2 regions of the Xanthomonas sp. NCPPB 901 genome follow, and region 1 is predicted to be linked to the other one. Evidence: predicted binding sites of a transcription regulator. Region 1 holds the regulator's gene; the other holds the start of a gene.
What was found. Region 1 encodes FliA, which starts transcription of late flagellar genes. Its sites were predicted from a motif close to TAAAGTTTNNCNNNCNNNGGCCGATAA; they were not measured.
Positions count from the first base shown of each region.

Region 1 (4,660 bases):
GCCGACTGCAGGCGCGCGGTGGCGATGTCCAGGCTGCTGACCGCACGGTCGAGTTCCTCGTCGCGCAGGCGCACGCGCAGGGTCTTGAGGCGGTTGCGCGAGAGCACCAGTTCGCCGATCAGGTTGACGATCGCGTCCAGGCGCTTGGTGTCCACGCGCACGGTCTGCTCGGGCTCGGCGGCCTTGGCCGGGGCGGCCGCGGCCTTGGGCGCGGCGCTGGGCGCGCGTGGCGCAGGCTGCAGCGCCTGCGGCGTGGCCGCCGGCGGCGCATCGCCGTGCAACTGGTCCAGCAGCGCCTCGAATTCGTCGTCGCTGATCAGGTCCGCATCGCCCGCGGCGGCGGTGGCCGGGGCTGCTGCCGGCGCCGGCGCGGCGCTCTTGGCCGGGGCCGGCGCGGCGGTGCCGTGCGCGTCGAACTGCGCGATCAGTTCCGCCGGCGCGCGCGGCGGCTCCTGGCCGTTGCCGAACGCGTCGAGCATCGACTGCAGGTAGTCCAGCGACTGCTGGGCGGCGTCGAAGTGCTGCGCCTGCAGGGTGGCCTGGCCGGCACGGGCCATGCCCAGGGTTTCCTCCGCGGCGTGGCACAGCTCGACCATGGCGGTGATCGCCAGGAAGCCGGCGCCGCCCTTGAGCGTGTGGAAGCCGCGGAACACGGCGTTGAGCTGGCCGCTGTCCTCGGGCGCCTGCTCCAGCGACACCAACTGCTCGCCGAGCCGGTCCAGGATCTCCTGGGCCTCGATGATGAAGTCGGCAGCGATGTCGTCGGGTACGGCGCTCATGGCTAGAGCCTGCCCGCGCGGTTGCAATCGGCCACGTTGGCGTGTCCGGTTGCCAGGTGGCTGCGCGCGGCGCCGCGACAGGCCGACCGCCTGTTCAAGCCGTGCGCGGCCGCCTGGGGAGCGGACACGGCAACCCGAAGGGCCGCGCTTGGGTGCGTGCGATCCTGCGTCATCATGCGGTCGTCTGTTGACATAAATTCCCTCGTTCTTTCTCGCCGTGCGCGCACCCGAGTGCGGCGTGGCCTAGTCCAATCGCCCGGGCACGCTCTAGAGTCCCAGTCCGGACAGCAGGTCGTCGGCGTCGTGCTGCGACACGCCGTGGCGATCCAGGCCGGGCAGGACCGGGCCGGCCAGGGTGCCGTCGGCCTTGCGTTCTTCCTTCGGCGGCAGACCCAGCGCGCCGAAGCCCTCGTGCACGCGGCGCACGATGCCGGCGACGCGGCGGATGATCTGCCCGGTCAGGTCCTGGAAGCTCTGCGCCAGGGCCATTTCGGTGAGGTTGTGGCGGATCTTGTCGAGGATCTCGCCCTGGTCGCCGCTGAGGCCGCCGGCGGCCAGCTGGTCGGCCAGCGCACGGCATTCCTCGGCCAGGTCCAGGGTGCGGTGGCTGGCCTGTTCGGTCATCTCCACCACGTGGTCCAGGCGCGAGCAGGCATCGTCCAGTTCGCCGGCCTCGCTGGGCACCACCGGCAGTTCGCCGAGCGCCTGCCCCAGATCGCGCGCAAGCCGGCTCAGGCCCTGCATCATCGGCCGTGTGCGCCAGGCGGCGAGGGTGTCGATCTCCCTGCGCCAGCCGGCCTCGTCGCCGTTTTCCAGCGCGTCGAGCGCGCCTTGCAGGCGTTCGATCAGGGCGGTGCGTTCGGCGGTAGCTTCCATTTAGGCGGTCGCTCCCAGGCGTTCGAAGATCTTGCCCAGCTTCTCCTGCAGCGTCTGCGCGGTGAACGGCTTGATGATGTAGCCGTTCACGCCGCACTGGGCGGCCTCGATGATCTGCTCGCGCTTGGCCTCGGCGGTGACCATCAGCACCGGCAGGTGCTTGAGCTTGTCGTCGGCGCGGATGTTGCGCAGCAGGTCGATGCCGGTCATGCCCGGCATGTTCCAGTCGGTGACCACGAACTCGAACGGCGCCGAGCGCAGCGCGACCAGGGCGCTGTTGCCGTCTTCGGCCTCGGCGGTGTTGGTGAAGCCCAGATCGCCGAGCAGATTCTTGACGATGCGTCGCATCGTCGAGAAATCGTCCACGATCAAAATCCGCATGTTCTTGTTCACCACTGACTCCTAAGGGTTCCTATTCTTCGTCTTCCAGACCGGCATCGGCGACCTCGAACGCCTTCAGGCGTCCGCGCAACCGTACCGTGGCCTGGCCATGGATCTGACACACGCGCGACTCGCTGACCCCGAGCACCGCGCCGATTTCCTTGAGGTTCAATTCCTGCTCGTAGTACAGCGACAGCACCAACTGCTCGCGTTCGGGCAACTGCGCGATGGCCTTGCCCAGCTCGCGGCCGAATTCGCTGCGCTCGAGCATCTGCTGCGGATTGGGTCCGCCCTTGGCGATGGTATCCAGTTCGCCATGGTCCTCGATGCGCGACTCCAGGCTCAGCACCTGGCCGCGGGCGGCATCTTCCATCAAACGCAGGTATTCGGGAAGCGGCATGTCCATCGCCGCGGCCACTTCGTTGGCGGCGGCGGCGCGGCCGGTGCTCTGTTCGATCTTGCGGATCGCCGAGGCGGCGTCGCGGGCGCGGCGGTGCACCGAGCGCGGCACCCAGTCGCCGCGGCGGATCTCGTCGATCATGGCGCCGCGGATGCGGATCGAGGCGTAGGTCTCGAACGAGGCGCCCTGTTCGGCGTCGTAGCTGCGCGAGGCCTCGATCAGGCCGATCATGCCGGCCTGGATCAGGTCGTCGATCTCGACGCTGGCCGGCAGCCGCGCCGCCAGGTGGTGGGCGATGCGCCGGACCAGGTCCGAGTGCTGGGCGATGTAGTCGTTGGCGCTGTTGCGCTGGACGGCGCGGTAGTGGGCGGCGGCGTTCATGCGGCCACCCCGCGCTGGATGATGCGTTCGACGAAGAACTCGACGTTGCCGCGCGGGGCGGTCGGCGCCTGCCAGCGCGCGGTGCGCCGGGCGATCTCGGCGATCGCCTGCGCCGACGGGCTGGACGGGTAGGCCTTGACCACCGGCTGCTGGCGCTGCACCGACAGGCGCAGCCAGTCGTCCTGCGGCACGCAGCCCAGGTAGTTCAGCGACACGTCGCCGAGGAACTTCTCGCAGACCCGGCTGAGCTTGTCGTACAGCAGGCGGCCTTCGTTGAGGTCGCGGACCATGTTGGCGACGATCTGCACCCGGTCCACGCCGCGCTCGCGCGAGAGGACCTTGATCAGGGCGTAGGCGTCGGTGATCGAGGCCGGCTCGTCGCAGACCACCACCACCGCGTCCTGCGCGGCCTGGCAGAAGGTCAGCACGCTGTCGGTGATGCCGGCGGCGGTGTCGACGATCATCACGTCCAGCTCGCGCTGCAGCTCGGAGAACACGTTGACCAGGCCCACGTGCTGGGCCGGCGGCAGCTCGGCCATGTAGCGGCGGCCGGAGGCGGCGGGCACCACCATCAGCCCGTTGGGCAGGTCGATCAGCACCTCTTCCAGGGTGCAGCGCCCGGCGACCAGGTCGGCCACGGTGAACTTGGGGGTCAGCCCCAGCAGCACGTCGACGTTGGCCAGGCCGAGGTCGGCGTCCAGCAGCAGGGTGCGCTTGCCCATGTCGGCCAGCGCCATGGACAGGTTGACCGAGATGTTGGTCTTGCCCACGCCGCCCTTGCCGCCGGTCACGGCGATGGTCCGCACCGGACCCAGCGGTTCGTTGCGCGTCGCCGACAGGGGAAAGGCATTGGTCAGATTGACGTAGTCACGCGACGGCATGGGTCTGCTCCGGAGTACAGGGCTTATCGGCAGCGCGCCGCAAATCTTCAAGGCGCAATACCAGGCTGGCGGCGTTGGCGCGGTGCAGGTCGTCCGGCACACGCTGTCCATCGGTCACCCAGGTGATGGGGAGGCGGTGGTCCACGACCACCGACAAGGCACTGCCGAACCGCCCGGTCTCGTCCAGCTTGGTCAGGATGACCCCCTGCGGGTCGGCGCCAGCGAACCGGCGCACCACCTCGTCCAGGTCGGAGAAATGGGCGTTGGCGGGGAGGACCAGCAAGGACCGGACCACCCGCGAGGCGCGCAGCCAGTGCAGCTGCGCGGCCAGGGCGCGGTCGCGCTGGCCCATGCCGGCGGTGTCGATCAGGACCAGCTTGTAGTCGGCCAGGCGCTCCAGCAGCAGCTGCAGCGCGGCGTCGCTGTCGGCCTCGTGCACGGCGATGCCGAGCTGGCGGCCGTAGCTGTGCAACTGTTCGCGGCCGCCGACGCGGATGGTGTCGGTGGTGACCAGGGCCACGTCGCGGGCGGCATGGCGCTCCAGGAAGCGCGAGGCCAGCTTGGCGATGGTAGTGGTCTTGCCGGCGCCGGTCGGGCCGATCAGGGCGATCACGCCGCCTTCCTCGAGCGGGTCCAGCGCGGCGATCGGCAGGCGCTTGGACAGCAGGCCCAGCATCAGTCCGCGGCCGCGGTGCAGCTCCAGGTCGGCGGGGATCTGCATGACCACGTCGCGGATGATGCCGCTGTCGAAGCCGTAGTCGTCCATCAGCTCCAGCGCCTGGGCGCGGACCGGCGAGCCGCGCAGGCGCTCGTCGGTGAGGCGGTTCATCTCGCGCTCGATCATCTGCCGCATCAGCGCCAGTTCGTCGCGCAGCTGCGTCAATTGTTCGTCGTTCTGCGGGGCGGGGAAGGTCGGCACCGCCGCCAGTGCCGCGGCCGCCGGGATTCCGGCAGCGGCCGGC
Region 1 is NZ_CM161511.1:2,608,128-2,612,787, reverse strand. Features, by position in the region: gene AC1PME_RS10955 (chemotaxis protein CheA) at 1-779, opposite strand, end outside; gene AC1PME_RS10950 (protein phosphatase CheZ) at 1,047-1,655, opposite strand; gene cheY (chemotaxis response regulator CheY) at 1,656-2,048, opposite strand; gene AC1PME_RS10940 (RNA polymerase sigma factor FliA) at 2,068-2,817, opposite strand; gene AC1PME_RS10935 (MinD/ParA family ATP-binding protein) at 2,814-3,698, opposite strand; gene flhF (flagellar biosynthesis GTPase FlhF) at 3,685-4,660, opposite strand, start outside.

Region 2 (4,660 bases), 1.9 Mb from region 1:
CATTTCGGCTCCTACACCCTGGTCGCCGAGACCACCGCCAGCACCTTCCAGGCCCTGGCCGAACGCGAGCGCGGGCAGCGGCTGATCTCGCTGGACCCGAACGTGCGGCCGACCGTGGAGCCGGACATGGCGGTGTGGCGCGCGCGGCTGGCGCGCTGGATCGCGCTGGCGCATGTGGTCAAGGTCAGCCAGGAGGACATCGAGCTGCTGTATCCGCAGCAGGATCCGTTCGCGGTCGCCCGCAGCTGGCTGCAGCAGGGGCCGTCGCTGGTGGTGATGACCCTGGGCGGCGACGGCGCGGTGGCCTGGCGCGGCGACAGCGAAGCGCGCGTGCCCGGCCGGGTGGTGCAGGTGGCCGATACGGTCGGCGCCGGCGACAGCTTCCAGGCGGCGCTGCTGCAACAGTTGCCCGACCCCGCCGCGCTGGCGGCGCTGGGCAGCGAGCCGGCCGCGCTGGAGCGCCTGCTGCAGTTCTGCGTGGCCGCCGCGGCGATCAACTGCACCCGCGCCGGCGCCAATCCGCCCAGCCTGGACGAGGTCCGCGCCGCGCTCTGAGGCCGGCCGACGGCCTGCACGGAACGCCCGCCGCCGGTTTCCCTATGATGGGCCGGCCGCCCACGGCGCGACATCCACCGGGAGACCTGCCTTGATCGACCTGTCCGACATCGCCGTGCGCCTGGGCATCGCCGCCCTCGCCGGTGCGGCGATCGGGTTGAACCGCGACCTGCACGGCAAGCCGATCGGGATCCGCACGCTGGGGCTGGTGGGCCTGGCCACCGCGATGGTGGTGCTGCTGGCCGACCCGCTCGGCAGGGGCGGTTTCACCGACGCCGGCAGCCGCGTCATCCAGGGCATCCTCACCGGCATCGGCTTCCTCGGCGCCGGCGTTATCTATCACACCCGGAAGCATGTGCGGGTGCACGGCCTGACCAGCGCCGCCTGCGTCTGGCTCACCGCCTGCATCGGGATCCTGTGCGGCGCCGGCCAGTGGCAGATCGTGGCGGTGTCCCTGGGCATCGCATTCGTCATCCTGCTGTTCGGCGGCCGCGTCGAACGCGCCCTGCACACGGCGCTGGGCGGCAAGCCGGCGCGTGCCCCGACGCCCGATCAATCGTCGGACGACGGCCCGCACCAGCCCGGCAGGTAGCTCGCGTCCCGGCTCTTGGCGAGCGCGAGCGCCATCTCCACCGCGCGGGAAAAGTCCTCCTTGATGTCGCGGCGCCGCAGCCGGCGGCGGAACAGGTCGGCCCACAGGAATTCGCTGAACGGCGTGGTGTCCTTGGCGTAGCCACCCGCGCGCCGGACCTCGCCGGCGAGGCTGCGATAGGGATCGTCCTTCATGTCCGCGATCGACGTCGGCATGTCCTTGAAGGCGCGGCGCTCGCCCTTGGCGTCGTAGGGATAGGCCCAGCGGCGATGATCCAGCACGCGCCACAGCGCGTCCTTGTCGACGACGCTGAGGTCGGCGATCACCGTGACCAGGATGTCCTTCACCCCTTCGTCGTGCAGCGCCCGCGCCAGGTGGTGGTGGTCGACCACGTAGTAGCGCCCGTCCGGCCCCAGCACCACCGGAATCGTGTGCGTGCCGAGCAACTCGGCCTGCTTGTGCCTGGACGCCTGCGCGCGCCAGCGCTTGCGCTTCTCCTTCACCTCGCGCATGCCCACGGTCATCTGCGTCGGGCGCAAGGACAGGATCGGCACGGGATGCAGCAGCGGTTCGCGGGGATCGGCCATGCTCAGTCTCCGTGGCGGTGGGGGGCGCGGCACGGCCGGCGCCGCGGCAGGCCTGCCGCCAGAGTGCCAGCGTCGTGCGCGTCGTGCACAGCGCCAGGACACGCCCGATTTTCTCGGTGCTCCCCTCTCCTCCCGGGAGAGGGGCCGGGGGTGAGGGTGCGACGGCCAGGAAGCCATCTTTCCAGACGCCGCAATAGCGCCCCCGACCCTCATCCGCCCCTTCGGGGCACCTTCTCCCGGAGGGAGAAGGAAACGGGCGGCCGCTCCGTCGAATTCCGCCGCCTGCCCGCGGTGCTCCCCTCTCCCCCCCGGAAGAGGGGCCGGGGGTGAGGGTGCGACGGCAATGGAGTGCGCTTCACAGACACGCCGCCCGCCGGCTCAAGCGCGCGGCGCCAGCGCCGATATCCAGGTCCTGAGCGCCACCATCGGCGGCGCATTGACCTGGGAGGAACCGGCTGGCATGGCCGACCAACGCGACGAGCCGCCGATCAGCGGACTGCGCAAGCTGCTGTCGCCGCGCCGGCGCGATCCGGCGCCGACGCCGGCTGCGGCGCTGCCGGCGCGCGCGCATGGGCACGGCCATGGGCACAAGCACGCCCCTGCGGCAACGCCTGCGCTGGCCGCCACCGACCCGGCCGCCGCCACCGCCGCGCTGATCCGCCTGTTCCAGCAGGCGCACGCGCCGCTGGACCTGCTCGGCGCCTTCGCCGACGGCATGGCCACGCTGCACGGCGAGCTGGGCGACATGGGCCGGCGCCTGCAATCGGCGGCCAGCAGCGGCGACTGGCCCAGCTACGGCCGCGCGCTGCGCCAGCTGATCGACAAGTACATCCGCACCATCGACGTCGAAGACCCGCTGGCCGGCCCCAGCGACAGCGAGCGCCTGCGCGACCTGCTGCGGCAGACCGTGGCCGGCGCGCTGGCGGCGCTGCTGCACACCCTGCCCGAACTCGCCAACGAGGCCGAGGCCAGCGGCGAGGCGCTGCGCCAGTGGCGTCCCGGGCAACCGCTGGACCCGGTGGCGCAGCAGGTCCGCGAGCTGTGCCACCAGATCGCGCTGCGCGCCAGCGACGGCCAGGAGCAGCAGGCCCTGTTGCTGAGCCTGTTCGACCTGCTGCTGGAGAACGTCGGCGAACTGCTCGACGACACCAGCTGGCTGCAGGGCCAGATCGCGGTGGTGCGCGACCTGATCGCCGGGCCGCTGGACCGCTACTCGATCGAGGAGGCGCGCGGCAGCCTGCGCGAGGTGATCTACAAGCAAGGCCTGCTCAAGCAGGGCATCGCCGAATCCAAGCAGGCGATGAAGGAGCTGATGCTGACCTTCGTCGAGGACCTGGACGGCATGGCGGTCAGCACCGGCGAATTCCACGACCGCATCGCCGACTACTCGCAGACCATCCGCGACGCGCGCAGCATCGCCGACCTCAACCGCCTGCTGCAGGAAGTGCTGCAGGACACCGGCCACGTGCAGGAGCAGGCGCTGCGCGCGCGCGACCACCTGATCACCGCACGCCAGGAGGTGGAGGCGGCCGAACAACGCATCCTGCGCCTGGAACAGGAACTGCAGGACGTCAGCGGCCTGGTCCGGGTCGACCAGCTGACCGGCGCGCTCAACCGCCGCGGCCTGGACGACCTGTTCGCGCGCGAACTGGTGCGCACCGAGCGCAGCGCGCAACCGCTGTGCGTGGCGATGCTGGACCTGGACGATTTCCGCCAGCTCAACGCCACCTACGGCCATCCCGGCGGCGACAGCGCGCTGCGCCACCTGGTGGAGGTGGCGCGCACCACCTTGCGCGCCAGCGATGCCATCGCCCGCTTCGGCGGCGAGGAATTCGTGCTGCTGATGCCGGACTGCACGATCTTCGAGGCCAGCGCGGCGGTGACCCGGGTGCAGCGCGCCCTGGCCCAGCGCGCAGTGGTACACGAGGACCAGCGCGTGTTCGTCAGCTTCAGCGCCGGCGTGGCCCTGCGCCAGCCCGGCGAAGCGCAGGACGCGCTGATCCGCCGCGCCGACCTCGCCCTGTACGAGGCGAAGAAGGCGGGCAAGAACCGGGTGATTTCAGCGGAGTAGCTGGGAATCGGGAATGGTGTCTGAGCACACCCGCTGTCAAGCGATCTGCCGGGAAAAGTTCCGATCCCTCCGAAGAAGGTACGCACGTACATGGACGGCAAATCGCGATCTGCCGTAGGAGCGGCTTCAGCCGCGACGGGCGGTCCCGGATACCCGATCGCGGCTGAAGCCGCTCCTAGCAATCAAAGCAAGAAATCCAGGAAGGCGGCGCCCCCGCAAAACATCCCGCCGGTGTCCAGCCGTTACGATTCGCGACTGCCGCGCAGCTTCTGGAACGCCAACACGGCGCCCAGCACCAGGGCCCCGGCCACGATACCCACCACCGCATTGCCCGCCGCCAGCACCAGGCTGCCCAGGCCGCCGGTCGGGGCGAGGCCGGCGATGGCGTGGTGCAGCGGGCCGATGCTGTGCACCAGGATGCCGCCGCCGACCAGGAACATCGCCGCGGTGCCGGCGATCGACAGGGTGCGCATCAGCCACGGCGCCAGCCACAGGATGCCGCGGCCGATCGAAGCGGCGGCGGCGCCCTTGCGGCTCAAGTACAGGCCCAGGTCGTCGAGCTTGACGATGCCGGCGACCAGGCCGTAGACGCCGGCGGTCATCGCCAGCGCGATCGCCACCAGCACCGCAAGCTGCTGCACGAACGGCACGCCGGCGACCACGCCCAGCGACAGCACGATGATCTCCGCCGAGAGGATGAAGTCGGTGCGGATCGCACCCTTGACCTTGTCCTTCTCCAGCGCCACCACGTCCATCTGCTGGTCGGCCAGCGCCTGCACCTGCTGCGCGCGCCGCTGCGCGTCCTCTTCCTGCGAATGCAGGAAACGGTGCGCCAGCTTCTCCACCCCTTCGAAG
Region 2 is NZ_CM161511.1:672,272-676,931, reverse strand. Features, by position in the region: gene AC1PME_RS02875 (carbohydrate kinase family protein) at 1-555, shown strand, start outside; gene AC1PME_RS02870 (MgtC/SapB family protein) at 647-1,147, shown strand; gene AC1PME_RS02865 (ParB-like protein) at 1,108-1,734, opposite strand; gene AC1PME_RS02860 (GGDEF domain-containing protein) at 2,195-3,805, shown strand; gene AC1PME_RS02855 (DUF808 domain-containing protein) at 4,048-4,660, opposite strand, start outside.
Region 2: AC1PME_RS02860 (GGDEF domain-containing protein) is a predicted target of FliA. The motif match lies at 2,113-2,139, and genes of this name have one in related genera.